Linked DNA regions of Duganella zoogloeoides. The protein of the gene in region 1 binds, or shares a complex with, the protein of each later gene. Links are inferred from orthologs where the notes say so. Each region holds a gene or a part of one and is shown on either strand. Other genes may lie near its edges. The genes, in order: mnmE and mnmG.

Evidence for each region.
Region 2: the proteins of mnmE (region 1) and mnmG are in contact, whole or in part, in a solved structure (PDB 9HIP), measured with the Escherichia coli proteins. The link is inferred for Duganella zoogloeoides from one-to-one orthologs.

The regions. Positions count from the first base shown.
Region 1 is NZ_CP140152.1:6,290,731-6,301,126, forward strand. Bases 2,548-5,381 are described here. They hold mnmE (tRNA uridine-5-carboxymethylaminomethyl(34) synthesis GTPase MnmE), read left to right. Parts: upstream 2,548-3,191; coding sequence 3,192-4,571; downstream 4,572-5,381. Other genes in these bases: yidC (membrane protein insertase YidC), read left to right, coding at 2,548-3,127; SR858_RS27570 (lectin OAA family protein), read right to left, coding at 4,651-5,381. In the rest of the region: rpmH (50S ribosomal protein L34), read left to right, coding at 442-576; rnpA (ribonuclease P protein component), read left to right, coding at 613-1,086; membrane protein insertion efficiency factor YidD, read left to right, coding at 1,093-1,353; more of yidC, read left to right, coding at 1,364-2,547; more of SR858_RS27570, read right to left, coding at 5,382-5,481; SR858_RS27575 (SMP-30/gluconolactonase/LRE family protein), read right to left, coding at 5,878-6,816; SR858_RS27580 (hypothetical protein), read left to right, coding at 7,079-7,285; SR858_RS27585 (Hpt domain-containing protein), read right to left, coding at 7,275-7,916; SR858_RS27590 (CAP domain-containing protein), read right to left, coding at 7,918-8,913; pssA (CDP-diacylglycerol--serine O-phosphatidyltransferase), read left to right, coding at 9,127-9,894; SR858_RS27600 (aldo/keto reductase), read right to left, coding at 9,925-10,396. UniProt on the Escherichia coli protein: Exhibits a very high intrinsic GTPase hydrolysis rate. Involved in the addition of a carboxymethylaminomethyl (cmnm) group at the wobble position (U34) of certain tRNAs, forming tRNA-cmnm(5)s(2)U34.
Region 2 is NZ_CP140152.1:5,944,457-5,954,965, reverse strand. Bases 4,275-7,221 are described here. They hold mnmG (tRNA uridine-5-carboxymethylaminomethyl(34) synthesis enzyme MnmG), read left to right. Parts: upstream 4,275-4,752; coding sequence 4,753-6,690; downstream 6,691-7,221. Other genes in these bases: rsmG (16S rRNA (guanine(527)-N(7))-methyltransferase RsmG), read left to right, coding at 6,687-7,221; SR858_RS26170 (sulfite exporter TauE/SafE family protein), read left to right, coding at 4,275-4,570. Outside these bases: SR858_RS26185 (branched-chain amino acid ABC transporter permease), read left to right, coding at 1-104; SR858_RS26180 (branched-chain amino acid ABC transporter permease), read left to right, coding at 115-1,098; SR858_RS26175 (D-(-)-3-hydroxybutyrate oligomer hydrolase), read left to right, coding at 1,236-3,308; more of SR858_RS26170, read left to right, coding at 3,809-4,274; more of rsmG, read left to right, coding at 7,222-7,346; SR858_RS26155 (ParA family protein), read left to right, coding at 7,452-8,222; SR858_RS26150 (ParB/RepB/Spo0J family partition protein), read left to right, coding at 8,234-9,118; SR858_RS26145 (ATP synthase subunit I), read left to right, coding at 9,398-9,733; atpB (F0F1 ATP synthase subunit A), read left to right, coding at 9,755-10,509. UniProt on the Escherichia coli protein: NAD-binding protein involved in the addition of a carboxymethylaminomethyl (cmnm) group at the wobble position (U34) of certain tRNAs, forming tRNA-cmnm(5)s(2)U34.

The DNA.
Region 1 (10,396 bases):
TTTCTTACTGTATGCAGCGTGTGTGCAGTAAGAGCGTCGTAACAAAAACAACGGTGATTTCTTACTGCGTATTCTGCGGATAAAGGTGTGGGCAACTTCGAAGTTTTTCACACGTAACGCGCTATTCTACTCTCGTCCGCACAAGTTATCCACAGGCGCGACGCGTTTTTTCGCGTTTCCGGCATGGTCGGCGCGGCCAAAGTCCGCCGTCAGTTGTTGACAAGGGGGATCAAAATGCTGATAATTCAGGGTTCCCCGCCCGTATTCCGTGTTTATTCACTTGAACGTCAATATGGAGTAAGCGTGGATTATTGCGGGCGATGAGATGGACCCAGCTTGTGCCGTAGCGTTGGCATGGGTGCGCGAAGTGTCATTGGCACCAAAAACTGACGGGCTGTCATACCCGATTTTGCATTTTTTTCTGCTTTAAGCGAGACCAACATGAAACGTACTTACCAACCATCCGTTGTGCGCCGTAAGCGCACCCACGGCTTCCGCGCACGCATGGCTACCCGTGGCGGCCGCCAAGTGCTGAACGCGCGTCGCGCCAAAGGCCGCAAGCGTCTGGCTGTATAAGCCAGCTGCTTGTTAGCTGATCGCGTGGAAAGCTGTATTTCAAGCGGCTCGACAGGCGAAGGTTCACACGACTTCGCGCGCGTTCGGCGTATCGTTAAAACGGATGAATTTTCATCCGTTTTTCGTTTGCGCCCTACTCAAAAAAGCGCGCACTTCGTGCTCTACACCTGTCCGAACAACCTGCCGCATGCGCGGCTGGGCGTCGTGGCGGCCAAGCGCTTCGCGCCGCGCGCTGCCACCCGCAATACCATCAAGCGCATCACACGCGAGCTGTTCCGTACTACCGGTTTGCCCGCCATCGATTGCGTGGTGCGCCTGTCGCGTCCGGTCAATAGCAAGGATGGGCCGGCCACCACGGCCAAGCTCAAGGCCGAGCTGCGCGTGGAGTTGACGCGGCTGTTCGCGGCGCAAGCCCGGATCGGCCGGCCGCCGGCAGTGGCTGCTTCCGCGACACCGGCGTCGCCCGGTGCAGCGCAGGCCTTGCCTTCGGCAACGCCGCCCCCAGCTTAGCCCACCATGACCCGTCTGCTTCATTTCCTGCTGCGCGCTTACCAGTTGGCCATCAGTCCACTGCTGGGGCCGCGTTGCCGCTTCTACCCGAGTTGCTCGAATTACGCGTTGGAAGCGCTGCAGATTCACGGCGCCGCCCGTGGCAGCCTGCTCGCTGCCAAACGGGTATGCCGCTGTCACCCCTGGAACGAGGGCGGCTTCGACCCGGTGCCGCCGGCCGACCCGACATCTTCTTCATCGACCGCTTGCGGTTGCAACCACTCCTGATAAGTACCTAATGGATATCAATAAACGTACCATTTTGTGGATCGTCTTCGCCGTGTCTCTGGTCGTTCTGTGGAACAACTGGATGGTGTCGACCGGCCAGCCGTCCATGTTCGCACCGCAACCGCCGGCCAAGACCGCGCCGGTTGCCGACGCCAAGAAATCCGAGTCTGCCGCCGCCGCTGCCAATGCTGCCGCCACCGCTGGCGCCGTGCCTGGCGCTGCCGCAGTCGACGGCGCCGCTGCGCCCTTCAAGAGCGAGCTCATCACCATCACCACCGACGTGGTCCGTGCCGACATCGACACCCAGGGCGGCGTGATCCGTCGCCTGGAACTGCTGAACTACAAAGAGAACAGCCATCCAGGCTGGTTCAACGGCTGCTTCGGCTGGTTCAAATGGTGCCAACCTGGCGACAACGGCAAGAACGTGGTGCTGTTCGACATCGATTCGAGCACCAACAAGACCTACCTGGGCCAGACCGGACTGATCAACGCCCCTGGCGCGCCTAACCACACCAGCCCGTTCGTTGCCAAGCCTGGCGCGCGCATGCTCAACGACGGCAACCAGGTGCAACTGGTGCTGGAATCGGAGTCGGGCGGCGTCAAGCTGACCAAGACCTTTACCTTCAAGCGCGGCGATTACGTCGTTGACGTGCGACACGACGTCACCAACACCGGTACCGCTCCTGTCAATCCGACCCTGTACATGCGCCTGGTCCACGACGGCAACAAGCCGGCCACCGATTCGTTCTTCAGCAGCAGCTACACCGGTCCGACCATGTACACGGCCGAGAACAAGTACGAAAAACTGAAGTTCGACACGCTGGAAAAAGAAGCCAAGGAAGCCGAGAAGACCGGCAAGCCGATGGTGCAAGACCACGTGACCCACGCCGACAACGGCTGGATCGCCATTTCGCAGCACTTCTTCGTCTCGGCGTTCATCCCGCAAGACAAGCAGATGCACGAGATCGCCACCGAGAAGATCAGCACCAACCTGTACGGCATCGGCGTCAAGCAGCCGCTCGGCACGCTGGCGCCAGGCGCCACCGTCAGCAACAACGCGCGCCTGTACTCGGGTCCGCAGATCTCCAAGCTACTCGAGCCGGTCTCGCCTGGCCTGGAACTGGTCAAGGACTATGGCTGGCTGGCCATCATCGCCAAGCCGATGTTCTGGGTCATGGAACACATCCACGCCGTGCTCGGTAACTGGGGCTGGACCATCATCGCCTTTACCATCCTGATCAAGCTGCTGTTCTTCCCGCTGTCGGCGGCCGGTTACAAGAGCATGGCCAAGATCAAGCTGGTCACGCCGAAGATCCAGGCCATCCGCGAGCGCTACAAGGGCGACCCGGCCAAGATGAACCAGGCCACCATGGAGCTGTACAAGACCGAGAAGATCAACCCGCTGGGCGGCTGCCTGCCGATCCTGATCCAGATGCCGGTGTTTATCTCGCTGTACTACGTGCTGCAAGCGGCCGTGGAAGTGCGCGGCGCGCCGTGGATCGGCTGGATCACCGACCTGTCGCAACATGATCCGTTCGGCATCCTGCCGGTGCTGTACGCGATTTCGATGTTCATCACCACCAAGCTGAACCCGGCGCCTGCCGATCCGATGCAAGCGAAGATCATGCTGTTCATGCCGCTGGTGTTCTCGGTGATGTTCTTCGTGTTCCCATCCGGCCTGGTGCTGTACTGGGTGGTCAACAACGTGCTGTCGATTGCCCAGCAGTGGGTGATCACCAAGAAATACTCGGTGCCGGAACCTGCCAAGGCTTAACTTCCGTCACCTGGAAAAACCCGCGTTGATCGCGGGTTTTTTTTAATCCTCTACAATTGAGACCATGAACCTCGACTCTTCCCCCATCGCCGCCATCGCCACCGCACCGGGACGCGGCGGCATCGGCGTGGTGCGCGCCTCCGGCAAGAACCTGCAACCGCTGATCGCTGCGCTGTTCGGCGCCACCACCTTGCAACCGCGCCACGCCACCTACATCCCGTTTAGGCAGGCTGACGGCGCCATCATCGACCAGGGCATCGCCATCTGGTTCCGTGGCCCGCACTCGTACACGGGGGAAGACGTGCTGGAGCTGCAAGGCCACGGCGGCCCCATCGTGCTGCAGATACTGCTCGCGCGCGTGCTCGAGGCGGGCGCCGAACTGGGCCTGCGCCTGGCCGAGCCCGGCGAATTCACGCGCCGCGCCTACCTCAACGACAAGCTCGACCTGGCGCAGGCCGAGGCCGTGGCCGACCTGATCGACGCTTCCACGGAAGCGGCCGCCAAGTCGGCGTCGCAGTCGCTGTCGGGCGCGTTCTCGCGCACCGTCAACGACCTGGTCGGCGGCGTCACCAACCTGCGCATGCTGGTGGAAGCGACGCTGGACTTCCCCGAGGAAGAAATCGATTTTCTCGAAAAATCGGACGCGCGCGGCCAGTTGGCCGGCATTGTCACCGCCCTGGAAACCGTGTTCCGCCAGGCCGCCCAAGGTGCGCTGCTGCGCGAGGGCTTGAACGTGGTGCTGGTTGGCCAGCCCAACGTCGGTAAATCGTCGCTGTTGAACGCGCTGGCCGGCAACGAGGTCGCCATCGTCACCCCGATTGCCGGCACCACGCGCGACAAGGTGACCGAAACCATCCAGATTGAAGGCATCCCGCTCAACATCATCGACACCGCCGGCATCCGCAACGATGACGAGGCAGTGGACGTGGTCGAGCGCATCGGCATCGAGCGCACCTGGGGCGAAGTGGGCAAGGCGGACGTGATCCTGCATCTGCTCGACGCCGCGCACGGCCCCACCCGCGCCGACGAAGACATCGTCGCCGCCTTCCCGGACGGCGTGCCGGTGCTGCGCATCTGGAACAAGATCGATTTATCGGGCCACAAGCCGGGCGCGGACGTGATGCCGGACGCCACCCACGTGTACCTGTCGGCCAACGAAAAAACCGGCATCGACCTGCTGCGCGCGGAGTTGCTGCGCATCGCCGGCTGGCAGCAGACCGGCGAGTCGCTGTACCTGGCGCGCGAACGCCACCTGATCGCGCTGAAAAACGCCGGCGCCCACCTGGCCCGCGCTGGCGAACACGCGGCCCAGAACGACCAGTCGCTCGACCTGTTTGCCGAAGAACTGCGCCTGGCGCAGGTGCAACTGTCGAGCATCACCGGCGAGTTCTCGTCCGATGATTTGCTGGGGGTGATTTTTGGGCGGTTCTGTATCGGCAAATAGCGCTTTCGCAAAGAAAACGCCAGCGCTCGAGCTGGCGTTTTACCTGGCCGGTCAGCGGCCAGCTTCGCACTTTTCTGTGTTACGCAGGCAAGCCGGTCGCGCGGAAGCCGATCGGGCCTTCGCCGTTGTAGGTGATGCTGCCACTGAAGGTGTTGCCGCCGTCGGCTGAGGTGATGTTGACTGCCACGGCCTGCTGGCCGGCACGGCAACCAATCAGCCACACACCGCCCGGATGCCAAGGCGCGGTGTTGCCGCCCCACTGGTTTTCCACCGTGTAGTTATTGCCTGCCACTTCGGTGGCCTGCACGCCGATCGGGCCTTCGCCCGCGTAGGTCATGGTGCCGGTGTAGGTCTTGCCGTTGTCGGGCGAGCTGATTTCGACTGCAACGACGGCCTGGTCACGGCAACCGAGCACCCACACGCCACCTTGGTGCCACGGCGCGGCAGCGCCACCCCACTGGTTTTCGGCGGAGTACACGGCACCGTCGCTGAGTTCGCTCTTGAAGCCGATCGGACCTTCGCCCTTGTAGGTCATGGTACCAGTGAAGGTGGCGCCGCCATCACCGGATTCGACGTTGACTGCCACCACGTTTTGGCCGGCACGGCATCCGAGGACCCAGCTGCCGCCTGGATGCCATGGCGCCGTATCGCCGCCCCACTGGTTTTCGACCGTGTACGTGTTCGATTGCGTCAACGTCGCGCGGAAGCCGATCGGGCCTTCGCCGGCGTATTTCATTTGACCGGTGAAGGTCGTGCCGCCGTCGCCCGATTCGATATTGAGCGCCACGACGTTTTGGCCAGCGCGGCCACCGATGATCCACATGCCTCCCTCATTCCACGGTGCCGAAGAACCGCCCCACTGGTTTTGCACATGATGGAGATTGTTTGCGTTTTTGCTGGTGCTGGACATGCTGAACTCCTCGAGAATGATGCAGCCGGTCGGCGCTGCCCCGGTGTGCGCATTGAATTATTCGCTGCGCGACATGGATATCTTGCTGTGCTTGGTTTGACTTGGTGATCGCAGGCGCCCCATCGGAGGCGCCGCGCATGGACCACTATTGCAAACACCATGCCACCGCAAAACAGGGGCTTGCGCGGGGGAGGAGAGGAATTTCAGGTGTAAAAAGCTTGTCAACGACGGTCAGCTGACATGTAAAGGATGGGGGCGACTGAGCGGAAAGATATCCGCTTACCTCTGCTGGTCATGCCAATCTTCGACGTGGATGCGAACGCTGTTCACGGCAAGGGGCGGTCCAGTCTTGCGAACACGTCGTGTCGCTCGATTATAGCGCCGGACCGGCGTCGCTCAATACGGGGCGCCGTTGATCCCCAGCCGCACTTGCCACACTGCGCCCGCGCCGGTAATGAACAGGGTTTTGCCGTCAGGCCCGCCAAATGCCGCGTTGGTCACGTTCGCATCGACGTGGATGGTGGCGAGTTGCTTGCCGGCCGGGGTGAACACGCGCAAGCGTTGATCGGCGTGTTCCGTCACGTAGAGATTGCCCTGGCAGTCCACGGCCATGCCATCAGGGATGCCCAGTCCTTTCACCAGGTCGCGTCCCTGTTGCGGCTTGCCGTTGACGATCGGGTACGCGCGCAGCACGCCCTGTTTGCCAGTCATGCCGTTCACGTACAGCACATCGCCGGCGGGCGACAGCGACACGCCATTCGGATTGACCAGGCCATCTTCCACCACCGTCACCGCGCCATCGGGCGCCACGCGATAGACGCGGGTTTTATCCTGGCCGCCCGGCGCGGCGTCGCGCTGAAAGGCGGGGTCGCTGAAGTAGATGGTGCCGTCGGCGGCGATCGCCAGGTCGTTGGGGGAATTGAAAACCTGGCCCTGGTATTTGCCGGCCACGTCGCTGCGCTTGCCGTCCAGGGTGAAGCGCGACACGCTTTTGTACTTGTGGGTACCGGCCACGATATTGCCCTGGCCATCCACCGCCAGGCCGTTGCTGCCGCTGTCGGCAATCGCGGTGCTGACCTTGCCGCTGGCGTCGAGCTTGAGGATGCGCGACGGGAAGCCGGGGCCGAACGTGAAGTGCGAGAAGTACAGCGCATCGCCAATCCACACCGGCCCTTCGTACAGCCCCTGGCCCGCGCCGGTCACGTTGGCAGCCTGGACGCGCGTGGCCGTCAGTTCGCCGGCAGGCGCGGTGCCCTGGCAAGTGGCCGGTGCGGCCATGGCGGCAGAGGCCGAGAGCGCTGTGGCCAGGCTGAGGATGAGATGGCGTAACTTCATGGGCATGATCCTGTTGTAGTACGTTGGCAACTATCATTTCCAACGTTTTCATTAAAAAATTTTTCTTTCCTATGAGGGCGGCAATTTTGACCCGGTGCAGCCAATTTTTGCCCTCGCGGCCTGTATGACCACCGCCACTATCCTGCTATGATTTACCGGTCGCAGTCTGCCTGAATTTACATCACCTTGCGCATTGTCATAGGTGGAAATATTCCACTAAAGTAATCTTGCTAGCCTGAGCACTGCCTGATTGGGAGGGATCGTGGAACCGACACAAGATAGCGTACCGGACGACGGCATGGGTGCCAGCGCCACCGCGTCAGCGCCTCAAACAGCGTTGCGTACTCGGCAAGCTTTGCCGCCCAAGGGCGCGTGCTGGTATTGCGACCGGCCGCTCGACAATGTGCGCCGCTTCTGCGACAAGGAATGCGCCGACGCCTTCGATGAAGAAAAGGAATTTACGCGCTGAGCTTGCCCTTTGCTCCTTCCAGCACCGCCAGCGCCCCTTCGAAATCGAACTGGTGCGCCGCTTCCGTCACCTCCTGAAATACTTCCACCCCCAGCCCGGCCGCCAGCACACTGGCCGAGCGCTCCAGTACGTCAATGGCGGCGCCGTCGCCTTCCTCCAGCAGCCGCGCCAGGTGTTGCACCAGCATGCCGGTTTCGGGCGGGCCGCCGGCAGTCGTAGCGCTCGCCGCCGCCATCGCAGGCGCAGCAGGCGGCACCGACGCGCCAGTCTGCGCCGCTTCCAGTTCCGCATCGATGGCCGCCATCAGCGCGCGCAACGCCTGTTCCAGTTGCACCAGCGGACCGATGCATTGCGTGGGCGGGCCGGCGAACAGCGGTTCAAGCGCCATCGACAGCAGGTAAAGTTGTTGCGCACCGATCATGCCGGCCGCGCCCTTGAGGGTGTGGACGGTGCGCTGGGCCGAGACGGCGTCGCCGCCGAGCAACTCGGTGCGGGCTTGCTCGGCGCTGTCCTGGTAGCGTTGGCGGAACCGGCGCAGGATTTGCCGGTACAGGTCGTGGTCACCCATCAGTTGCTGCAGGCCGGTCTCGACCTCCAGTACCGTGACTGCGGGAAGGTTGGTGGTTGGCATATCAGCGGGTGGTAAAAGACCAGTCCTGCGCCACCGCCACGCCGTGTACCGCGCCCCGGAAGCTGACATCATAGGTCGTATTGCCGCGTAGCACAGTGAGCGGCACGATGGCAGCTACCGTGCTACCGGTGGCTGCATCGCTGGCGTGGCTGAGCAGGCGGGTGGTCAGCGCCGCACCGCCGCGCGGGGCCACGGTAAAGCTCTGCACGGTCAGGTCGCCAGAACGTCCACTGTCGGCATGGACGCTGATCGGATAGCCGACCTCGTTCTGGTCGGGCACGGGATCAGGCTCTTCCCGGTCGCTGAAGAAATTGGTGGGCACGGCGGTCTGGCCGGCAACCGGATAGACGGCGATCTTGCCCGCACCCAAACCCGAGCCCAGGCCATTGTTAGCGGCCACGTCAGCTGTGAAATACGTGTAAGTACCGTTGGCGGTCACCGCGCCGGTACCGATTTCCTTGAATACAGGCTCGAAGATCACAAAGCGGTGATAAATGGCCGCAATCAGTTCGTCCGCGTGATAGTGGCCCGAGGTATTGCTGGCTGCCGAGATGACTTCGCCAATAGCCCAGCGACCGCCGAGCGTGTAGCCGGCCGCCGCCAGGCGGTTGGTGAGCTTGATGCCGGTAAAGCCGGGCTGGCCAGTGGCCTGGTCGTGCGAGATGGTGTTATTAAGGCGCAGGTATTGCGAATGTCCGAGTGCCGCTGTGTCGATGGTGGTATTACGCGTCAGCGCGGACAGTCCCAGCATTGCGCGCCGGTAGTTGAACCAGTTGAAGCCGTCGGTAGCGGTATTGCCCGTGAGCGCAGGGGCGTTGGAGGGGATCGTGGGCGTGGTCGGGGTGCCGGTCTGTTCGGGCGGGGCGGTCACGACCGCGCCGGGGGCGCTGCTCTCGCCACCGCCACCACCACCGCAGCCGGCCAGCAGGGCGGCAATCACGGCTGCCGCCAGCAGGGCGGGGGATGCAGACAACGACGGGCGGCGGATGGTACGCATGGCTTCTACTCCTGAAGTAGGTCCGTTCGATGCGGACCTTGACCGCCGATTCTATGCCAGATTTCCTGTGCGAAGCACGCGATTTGCGCGGGCAGTAAACACCAGGCTGCGTGCCGGGTGCCGGACCTGGTAGCGACAATGGTAAGCTTGCGCCTGACCCGCCGCTTGCCGGCATTTTCGGATTGCCAGTTGAAACCTACCAATCAAGCGCGCATGCGCCGCGCCAAATTTGCCCTGCCCAGCATGGTGACCCTGATGTCGATCGCCTGCGGCTTCGGCAGCATCGTCATCTCCGTCGATAACGCCCTGGTGGGCGACCCGTCCGATTACTGGCTGGCAGCCGTGCTGCTGGTGCTGGCCGGTGTGTTCGACGCGCTCGACGGTTTCGTGGCGCGCGCCACCAATACCCAGTCCGAGTTCGGCATGCAACTCGACTCGATCGCCGACGTGATGAACTTCGGCTGCGCGCCGGGGCTGTTGCTGTACTGCTACGGCTTCGTGCACGTGGGCCTGGACTCGGAAACCCTGCTGCGCGCGGGCGGCATCGCCAGCTTCTTCTTTGTCGCGTGCGGGGCCTTGCGGCTGGCGCGCTTCAATGTCAGCGTGGGCCGTACCGATCCGCGCTATTTCGTCGGCATGCCGATCACCGCCGGCGCCGCCTGTGTGGCGGCCGTGGTGGTGGCCTGGCCCGAGCGGCCGACAACCATTCTGCACGCTGCCGGGATCGTGGCGTTGCTGTTCGTGGTGGGCAGTCTGATGGTGTCCACGGTGCGCTTTCCGAGCTCGAAGCAGAAAATGAGCGCGGGCCTGGTCGTGGCGTTGCTGATCAACGTGGGCTTGCTGGTGTGGTTGAAGGCCAGTTATTTCGTGCTGTTCTTCCTGGTGTACATCGTCGGCACACTGGCGCTCAACCTGGCGTGGCGCACCGGCTGGACCGGTATCGCGCCGCCGGTCATCTACCAGGACGAGGACGTGCTGTAGGCCTCGATAACCTGCGGCGCGTCCCTGAACTCAAGCGACCTCGTGCCCGCGCGCGGCACGCAGGATCTCGAACCACTGCGTGCGTGACAGGCTGAACTGCGTGGCCTGCACCGCTTCGGCGATGGCGGCAATGCGGCTTGATCCGGTCAGGCCGATCGGGCGGCTTGGCAGCTGCATGATCCACGCGAACACCACGCTGGAAAACGGCTGTTGCAGCGCGTCGGCCACTTCGGCGATCTTGGCGCGCACGCGCTGTGCGGCCGGCTCGTCGCTGCTGAACAGGCGCCCGCCGGCCAATGGCGACCAGATCATCGGCGCCACGCCCAGGTCTTGCAGGCCGTCGAAGGTCTCGTCGAACATCGGCGCCAGGCACAACGGCGAAAACTCGACCTGGTTGGTGGCCAGCGCAATGCGGCGGTTGAGCGACTCGAACTGGTGGCGGCTGAAGTTGGATACGCCAAAATGCCTGACCTTGCCATCCTGGCGCAGCCGCGCAAACGCG
Region 2 (10,509 bases), 350 kb from region 1 along the record:
TGACCAAGGTGCTGTACCCGGAGTTTTCCTCGACGGTGGTATTCCTGGTGATGATCGTGGTGCTGCTGCTGCGTCCTGCCGGTTTGTTTGGTAAAGAAAAATAAGAGGCTCTTCATGAACAAGACACTCGGTTATTCCCTGGCCCTGGCGGTCGCGCTGGCGGCGCCCTTCATCGGCTACCCCGTGTTCCTGGCCAAGCTGCTGTGCTTTGCACTGTTCGCTTGCGCCTTCAACTTGCTGATCGGCTTTACCGGCCTGCTGTCGTTCGGCCACGCGGCCTTCTTTGGCGGCGCCGGCTACGTGGTGGGCAACGCCCTCAAGGTATGGGGCTGGCCGGTCGAGCTGAGCCTGTTCATGGGACTGCTCAGTGGCGCCGGCCTGGGCCTGGTGATGGGCGGGCTGGCGATCCGCCGCCAGGGGATTTATTTTTCCATGATCACCTTGGCGCTGGCGCAGATGGTGTTTTTTATCGCGCTGCGCGCCGGCGGTTTTACCGGTGGCGAAGATGGTTTGCAGGGTGTTCCACGTGGCAGCGTGCTCGGCATGATCGACCTCGGCAACGACTTGCTGCTGTACTTCTTCGTGCTGGCGCTGGCGGTTGGCGCGTTTGCGCTGATCGTGCGCACGGTCCACTCGCCGTTCGGCCAGGTGCTGATGGCGATCAAGGAAAACGAGCCGCGCGCGATTTCGCTCGGTTACGACGTGGACAAGTACAAGCTGCTGGCGTTTGTGCTGTCGGCCGCGCTGGCCGGCCTGGCCGGCGGCCTCAAGGTGCTGGTACAGGGCTTCGAAACCCTGACTGACGTCCACTGGACCATGTCCGGCCTGGTGGTACTGATGACCCTGGTTGGCGGCATGGGCACGCTGGCCGGTCCCATCCTCGGCGCGGTGATCATCATCATGCTTGAAAATAAACTGGGCGACTGGGGCATTTACCTGTCGTCGGTCAGCGGCATCGAGTGGTTCACCACCATCGGCGAGGCGGTCAACATGGTGGTGGGACTGATCTTCATCATTTGCGTGCTGGCATTCCGGCGCGGAATCATCGGCGAGTTCCTGGCCTGGAGCCGGAAAAAGCCGGTGGCCAGGCCGGCCTGAGAGTTTTCTGGACCAAGTATGACGTAGCACATGCGCCGGGCGATCTGCCCGGCGTTTTCCATTTGGACGGGGTAAATTTCTGGCAGCAGTCTGGAGGGACTCTTTCCGTCCATCATTTACCAATCTGGAGGATGAGCATGAAAACCACGACACTTGTCTCCGCCGTTACGGCCGCTATTGCCACCCTGGCATTGAGCGCCTGCGGCTCACACCATGGCCACCACGGCGAACCGAACGAAGCACCGCGCTACCTGCGCGACATCAGCGTTGTCACCTACGATGGCGTGTCCGACGATTTGCTGACCGGCGGCCTCGGCGCCTCCGGACTGACTGCCGCCGCACCGGTGCCCGGCTATGCCGATCCACTCAATCCCACGCCGGCCGAGCTGCGCCGCAACGCCATCTATTTCAACTACCGGGCGATTGCCGACGTCAATCCCACTGCCGGCTATGGCCGCCTATACGGACCCAATGTCGATGTCAACGGCGTGCCCACCACCGGCGAGGGCAAGATCGCCGGCACCGAGTACATCGCTTACGCCGACGACGGCAGCGGCAACCAGAACGTGACGGTCATGGTGCAAATACCGGACAGTTTCGATGTCAGCAACCCGTGCATTATCACCGGCGCCTCGAGCGGTTCGCGCGGCGTGTACGGGGCGATTGCCACGGCGGGTGAATGGGGCCTCAAGCACAAGTGCGCGGTGGCTTATACCGACAAGGGTACCGGCACCGGCCTGTACACGTTCGAGGACGACAGCGTGAACCTGCGCACCGGCGTGCGCGCACCACGTACGACAACAGGCAACAACGCCAATTTCTCCCCGGCGATTACCGAAGCCGAACGTGCCGCGTTTGCTGCCGCTTACCCGGGCCGCATCGCATCCAAGCATGCGCATTCTCAGCAGAACCCGGAAAAAGACTGGGGCACGCACGTGCTGCAATCGGTGGAGTTCGCTTACTACGCGCTCAACGAAAAGTTTGGTGAGCCGGGCAGGGACGGCAAGGGTCACCGCGTGCGCTTTACGCCGCGCAATACGATCACCATCGGTTCCAGCGTTTCCAACGGCGGCGCTGCCGCGCTGCTGGCTGCCGAGCAGGACCGCAAGGGCCTGATCACCGGACTGGCGGTAAGTGAACCGCAGATCCAGCCCAAGGACACCACCAGCTACTCGGTGCGCCAGAACGGCACGCCGGTGACGGGGCAGGGCAAGCTGCTGATCGACTACTCGACGTATGCAGCGCTGTACCAGCCGTGCATTGCCGCCACGGCAGCGACGTCCGGCCGCTGCACGGCGCTCGTGGCCAAGGGCCTGCTGGTCGGCGCCGACCTGGTGGCGCAGCAGCTTGACGCCAGGGCGCGGCTGCGTGCCTACGGCTGGCTGGCGGAGTCCGATCCCTTGCAGGCAACCTACTCGCCGATCAATGTATTGGTGGCCGTCACCTATACATTTGCCTATGGCCGCTTCGCGCCCACCGACAAGGTGTGCGGCTTTACCTTCGGCCCGGTCGATACGGCGGGCTTGCCAACCACGTTCACCGCCGCGCAAAAGGCTGCCAGCTTTGCCACCCAGAACGGCATCATCGGCACGCCGATCTACGAGGATTCGGTCGGCGGCGCCCGGTCGTATGCGGCGGGTGTTTCGCCCAGCACCAACCTGGCCGACCAGTCGCTCGACGGCTTCCTGTGCCTGCGTGCACTGGCCACCGGCATCGATCCCGTCAACGGCAACGCGCTGACCGGCACGCTGGCCGCGCAAAGCAAGCGGGTGCGCGACGGGGCCGCCGAGGTGGTTGCAAATGGCAAGCTGAACGGCAAACCGGCGATCATCGTGCATGGCCGCAGCGATACGCTGATGGTGGTGAACTTTACGTCGCGTGCGTACCTGGGACTGAACGCGGCAGCGGAAGGCTCCTCAAGCAAGCTGCGCTACATCGAGGTCACCAATGGCAACCACTTCGATGTGCTGACCAATGCGCTGCCGCAGTACGTGATCCCGCTGAACGTGTACCTGTTCCGCGCGCTCGACGCGATGATGGCGCATCTGCGCAGCAATGCTGCATTGCCGCCATCGCAAGTGGTGCGCACGACCACTCGGCCGGATAATGCGGTGCCGTTGACGGAGGCGAACCTGCCGCCGATTGCAGCCGCCCCGGCGCCAGCCAACGCGATCACTGTCAGCGGCACGACGGTGGACGTGCCGCAATAAGCTTGGTACAAGGCGGTAGCGCACTGCGCTGCCGCCTTCTGCTTGTTTGTATTCCGCACTACCAACTGTGCACTGAGCAAGTTTCACTTAGCTTAACCCGCACCGGCACCGGCACCGGCACTTGCACTTACACCCACACTCGCACTTGCACTTGCACTCGCACCGCACCGCACCGCACCGCACCGCACCGCACCCACTCGCACCGCACCACTCGCAGCTACAGCCACATCGCTGTACTGAACAGTACCGGCACAGCAACCGAGATGGGGATACGTCACGTAGGTGCTTCGCCACTGGAATCTGCTGCTTATGCAATTTGCAGAGCTATGCCGTTTCGGCATGGGCTGCACCCGCTTTGGGCTGCGGTTTGTGGTAGCAGCAGCGCAACTCACCTGTCGCGGTCCAACATCATTTGCCGTTGCAATGCCATCTCGGCATGAGGCCTGAGTCCCGTTGTTCCGTACAATACAGCCTTGAAAAATTGACGGACGGCGGTAGCAGTGGATTACTTGATATTGGGTGTGGCCGCATTTGGCGCGGGACTGGTCGATGCGGTGGTGGGTGGGGGCGGGCTGATCCAGATGCCTGCGATTTTTTCGGTGTTCCCCAACACCGCGCCGGCCACCTTGATCGGCACCAATAAGCTGGCGTCGATCTTTGGCACCAGCGTGGCGGCGGTCAGTTATGCGCGCCGGGTGGCGGTGGCCTGGACCGTCGCCGCGCCAGCGGCGTTTGCCGCGCTGATCTTTTCCTTCCTCGGTGCGTACACCGTCACCAAAGTATCGCCCGACTTTCTGCGTACGGCTTTGCCGGTGGTGCTGCTGCTGGTGGCGATCTATACGTTTGCCAAGAAAGACCTCGGTTCGGTGCACGCGCCGCTGCATACGGGGCGCAAGGAGCAAACGCTGGCGCTGATCATCGGCTCGGCGATCGGCTTTTATGACGGCTTCTTCGGCCCCGGCACTGGCAGCTTCCTGGTGTTCCTGTTCGTGCGGATCTTCGGCTTTGACTTTCTCAGCGCGTCGGCGGTCAGCAAGATTGTCAATGTTGCCTGCAACTTTGCCGCGCTGGTATGGTTCGGCTACAGCGGCCACCTGCTATGGCAGTTGGGCCTGATGATGGCCGTGTGCCAGATTGCCGGCTCGGTGATCGGTACCGGCCTGGCGATGAAACATGGCAGTGGCTTTGTGCGTAAATTGTTTTTGATCGTGGTATCGGTGTTGATTGCCAAGACCGGGTACGACGCTTACCTGAGGTGGTAACGATGGCGTGATGTTTCACGTGGAACCAAACCACATCAAAGAGCAGGGCGCTTGTCGAAAGATGAGCGCCCTTTTTTAATGTTTCACGTGGAACCAAAGCAGAATATTTTTGCCTAAAAAAGTCGCAGCTACAAAAAGACTCTATAATTTGACCTTACTCCCTCCGCTTTAAAAATTCCATCATGTTATTTCCAACTTCATTCGACGTCATCGTTGTCGGCGGTGGTCACGCCGGCACCGAGGCCGCACTTGCTTCCGCCCGCATGGGCCAGAAGACTTTGCTCTTGACGCACAACATCGAGACACTGGGCCAGATGTCGTGCAATCCTTCCATCGGCGGTATCGGCAAAGGCCACCTGGTCAAGGAAGTCGATGCCATGGGTGGCGCGATGGCGATCGCCACCGACGAATCGGGCATCCAGTTCCGCATCCTGAATTCCTCGAAAGGCCCGGCAGTACGCGCCACCCGCGCCCAGGCTGATCGCATCTTGTACAAGGCAGCGATCCGTGCACGCCTGGAAAACCAGCCGAACCTGTGGCTGTTTCAGCAGGCCGTCGATGACCTGATGGTGGAGGGCGACCGCGTGGTGGGCGCCGTTACCCAGATCGGCCTGAAATTCCTGGCGCCAGCCGTGGTGCTGACCGCTGGTACTTTCCTCGACGGGAAGATCCACGTCGGGCTGCAAAACTACTCGGCCGGTCGTGCCGGCGATCCGCCAGCGATCTCGCTGTCGGCCCGTTTGAAAGAACTGAAACTGCCACAAGGCCGCCTGAAAACCGGCACGCCACCGCGCCTCGACGGCCGCTCGATCGACTTCGCGCAAATGACCGAGCAGCCGGGCGACCTCGATCCGGTGCCGGTGTTTTCGGTGATGGGCAATACCGCCATGCATCCGCAGCAGCTGCCGTGCTGGGTAACCCATACCAATAACGAAACCCACGACATCATTCGTGCGGGCCTTGATCGCAGCCCGATGTACACGGGCGTGATCGAAGGCGTGGGTCCGCGCTACTGCCCGTCGATCGAAGACAAGATCCACCGCTTTGCTTCGAAAGAATCGCACCAGATTTTCCTCGAACCAGAGGGCTTGACGACCCACGAATTCTATCCAAACGGCATCTCGACCAGCCTGCCGTTCGACGTGCAAATCGCCCTGGTGCGCTCAATGAAGGGGCTGGAAAACGCCCACATCCTGCGTCCCGGCTATGCCATCGAATACGATTATTTCGACCCGCGCGGCCTGAAAGCATCGCTGGAAACCAAGGCGGTGGGCGGCCTGTATTTCGCCGGCCAGATCAATGGCACCACTGGTTACGAAGAAGCGGCAGCGCAGGGCATGCTGGCGGGTATCAACGCCGCGCTGCAAACCCAGGGTCGCGAAGCCTGGACCCCGGCGCGCTCGGAAGCCTACCTGGGCGTGATGGTCGACGACCTGGTCACGCAAGGCGTGATGGAACCGTACCGCATGTTTACCAGCCGCGCCGAGTACCGCCTGAGCCTGCGCGAAGACAATGCCGACATGCGCCTGACCGAAATCGGCCGCAAGCTTGGCTGCGTGGGCGACGCCCAGTGGGAAGCATTCGACCGCAAGCGCGAGGCCGTGGCCCGCGAACTGGAACGCCTGCGTTCCACGTGGGTCAATCCGCGCATCCTGGAAGCCGCTGAATCGGAGCGTGTGATTGGCCAGGCCATCGAGCGCGAGTACTCGCTGGCCGACCTGCTGCGCCGGCCGGGCGTGGGCTACGACAAGCTGATGACCTTGTCCGGCATCGACGGCCGCGACCTGGCCGGCCCTGGGGTCACTGACGATGCGGTGCGCGAACAGATCGAAATCCAGCTCAAGTATTCGGGCTATATCGACCGCCAGACCAAGGAAGTCGAACGCCACGAACACTACGAAAACCTCAAACTGCCGGAAGGTTTTAATTACCTCGACATCACCGCGCTGTCGGTGGAAGTGCGCCAGAAGCTGCACGCCCAGCGCCCGGAAACCCTGGGCCAGGCCTCGCGCATCTCAGGTGTGACGCCTGCGGCCATTTCGCTGCTGCTGGTCCATCTGAAAAAAGTGGGCTTCGGCGGCTTTTTGAACAAGGAGCAGAAAGACGAGGTGGCGCAATGAAGGTCTTCGATCGCGCCGTCGTTGCTGACGTTTTACGCACCGGAATCGCCGGCCTCGAGCTCGACCTGAGCGAGGCCCAGGTCGAAAAACTGCTCGACTACCTGGCCCTGTTGAACAAGTGGAATGCGGTGTACAACCTGACGTCGGTACGCGATCCGCTGCAGATGGTCACGCTGCATTTGCTCGATTCGCTCGCTGCCGTGGCCGCGTTCAAAGACGCCAAAAACGTGCTCGACGTGGGCGCCGGTGGTGGCTTGCCCGGTATGGTGCTGGCGATTAGCCGGCCGGACATGAAAGTGTCGATGATCGACACCGTGCACAAGAAAACCGCGTTCCTGAACCAGGTCAAAGCGGAGCTGGAATTGACCAACGTGACGGTGTACACCAAGCGCGTGGAGCAGCTGGAAGTCAAAACCAGGTTCGACGTGATCACCTCGCGCGCCTTTGCCGACCTGTCCGACTTCGTCAACTGGTCCGGCCATTTGCTGGAGCAGGGCGGCCAGTTCATCGCCCTGAAAGGCACAGCGCCAGCGGAGGAACGCGAGCGGCTGCCGAAGCCATGGAAGGTGCAGAAACTGCAGCCTTTGCAGGTGCCGGGGCTGGAGGCGGAGCGCCATCTTGTGTTCATAAAATCAGAACACGCAGAAACAGTATAAATGGTTTAAATCGTATAAATCGTTTATATGAAATAAACGGTATAAATCATTTAAACCGTATAAATAATTTTTTGGAAAATACCGTAGGAAGACGATAAAAAATACATGGCAAAAATTTTCTGCGTAGCGAATCAGAAGGGCGGGGTGGGCAAGACCACCACCACCGTCAACCTGGCGGCCGGACTGGCAAAGCTGAACCAGCGCGTGCTGCTGGTGGACCTGGACCCGCAGGGCAACGCCACCATGGGCGCCGGCATCAACAAGGCCGGCCTGGCCGCCTCCACCTACGAGGTGATGCTGGGCGAGTCCGACGTGGCCGCCGCGCGCCTGCGCTCGGAGGCAGGCAGGTTCGATGTGCTGCCATCGAACCGCGAGCTGGCCGGCGCGGAGGTGGAGATGGTGGCGCTCGATAACCGCGAGCGGCGCCTCAAGCTCGCGCTGGCGGCAGTGGACCAGGACTACGACTTCATCCTGATCGATTGTCCACCGGCATTGTCGATGCTCACCTTGAACGGCCTGTGCGCCGCGCACGGCGTGATCATCCCGATGCAGTGCGAGTACTACGCGCTCGAAGGCTTGTCCGACCTGGTCAACACCATCAAGAAGGTGCACGCCAACCTGAACCAGGATCTGAAGATCATCGGCCTGTTGCGCGTGATGTTCGATCCGCGCATGACGCTGTCGCAGCAGGTCTCGGCCCAGCTCGAACAGCACTTCGGCGACAAGGTCTTCAAAACCATCATCCCGCGCAACGTGCGTCTGGCCGAAGCGCCGTCGTATGGCATGCCCGGCGTCACGTTCGATCCATCGTCCAAGGGCGCGCAGGCGTATATCGCCTTTGGCGCCGAGATGGTCGAACGCATCAAGAAAATGTAAGGCACCTATTTATGGCAACCAAAAAACTCAAGGGCCTGGGCCGCGGCCTCGACGCGCTGCTTGGCGGCAGCGACGACAAGGCGGCGGACGCCAACACGCCATCCGAATTGCCTGTCACGCAAATGCAGGCCGGTAAATACCAGCCGCGCACGCGCATGGACGAGGGCGGCCTGCAGGAACTGGCGGCATCGATCAAAACCCAGGGCATCATGCAGCCGATCCTGGTGCGCCCGGTCGGCACCGACCCGCTGACCGGCGCGGTCACGTACGAAATCATTGCCGGCGAACGCCGTTTCCGCGCGGCGCAACTGGCCGGACTGGACGTGCTGCCGGTATTGGTGCGCAACGTCGATGACCAGGCTGCCGCCGCCATGGCGCTGATCGAAAACATGCAGCGCGAAGACCTCAATCCGCTGGAAGAGGCGCAGGGCATCCACCGCCTGATCACCGATTTCAGTTTTACCCACGAACAGGCCGCCAACGCGGTGGGCCGTTCGCGCAGCGCCGTGTCGAACCTGCTGCGCCTGATGAACCTGGCGTCGAGCGTGCAAACCATGTTGATGGCCGGCGATATCGACATGGGTCATGCGCGCGCGTTGCTGGCGGTCGATGCGGCCACGCAAATCAACCTGGCCAACACGGTCGTTGCCAAACGGTTATCGGTGCGCGAAACGGAAAAACTGGTGACGCGCACGCTGGAAGAGCAACAGGCGGCGCCGGCCGAGGCGCGGCAAAAGGAAAAGTCCGGAGATATCACCAGGCTGGAAGAAGAACTGTCGGACAAGCTGGCCACACCGGTGGTCTTCAAGATGGGCAGCAAGGGACGCGGCCAGATGATTATCGACTTTGCCGACCTCGATATCCTCGATGGTGTGCTGGCAAGACTGCGTGCTTGAGCCGGCACGAGGAAAAATGGGAGATGACAGCAGATCGCAGCATTGTTGATTTCAAGTCACAAATCGGCTGTTTTCTCCCTTTTACCTCATCCGGCGCCAAAGTGGTGCAACGCGTTTGGAAATGTTTGTAAAAGCGTCTCTTTCGCGCACTAAATGCTCTGGTGCGGTGCAGCATGTTTGACGTGATACAGGAAAGACACATATAATCACGCGTCTTTGAGTTTATCGGCAATTTTTTGGAGCCTCGCAGTGATTAAAACGACGAGTGTTTCGAGGCCGATGTTTAAAGTCGTCGCCCTCCAGTTGGCCATCGCAACTGGATTCGCCTTGCTCGCCTGGAACCTGGGTGGAGTACTCAAAGCATGGTCGGCCGCCTATGGCGGAGCAATCGCAGTCATCGGTAGCCTGGTGTACGCGATGATTGTCATGGGCGCAACGAATGATCCAAAAAAGACTTTCCGGACGCATTTTCGCGCGGAAATGGTCAAGTTTTCCATCACTGCAGCGCTGTTTATTGTCGCGCTGGTGCTATTTTCATCGGCCGCTTGGTTATGGCTGATCTTAGGTTTCGCGGTGGCAACCATGGCGTATTGGTTTGCACTGCTTGCAGTTTAATTAACAAAATCTGACGACATTATGACCACTGAACACGGGGGGCACTCAGCCCCGGCTAACGCCACAGAATACATCAAGCACCACTTGCAACATCTGCAAACCAGCGATGGCATGTTTAACCTGGACACGTTCTGGGTTTCGGCCATCCTGGGCGCGATTTTCCTCGGTGTCTTCTACATGGCTTCGCGCCGTGCCACCGCTGGCGTGCCGGGCAAGCTGCAAAACTTCGTCGAACTGGTCATGGAACTGGTGAACGACACTGTTAATAGCGCGTTCCACGCCAAAAGCGCGGTGATCGCACCATTGGCCATCACCATCTTCGTCTGGGTGTGGCTGATGAACGCCATGGACTTCCTGCCGGTGGACCTGCTGCCGAAGGCACTCGAGTTCTTCGGCGTGTACAACCTGCGTGTGGTACCAACCGCCGATGCCAACCTGACCTTCGCCCTGTCGCTGTCGGTCCTGCTGTGCATCTTCGGTTTCTCGATCAAAGCCAAGGGCCTCGGCGGTTACGCCAAGGAGCTGTTCACGGCGCCATTCCATGCAACCGGCTTCGCCGCCATCTTGCTGGCACCGGTCAACTTCCTGCTGCAAATGGTTGAATTGTTCGCCAAGCCAGTTTCGCTGGCGCTGCGACTGTTCGGCAATATGTATGCCGGCGAACTGATTTTCATCTTGATCGCGTTGTTGCCTTGGTGGGCGCAGTGGCTGTTGGGTGGTCCATGGGCAATCTTCCACATCTTGATTGTAACTTTGCAAGCTTTTGTGTTTATGGC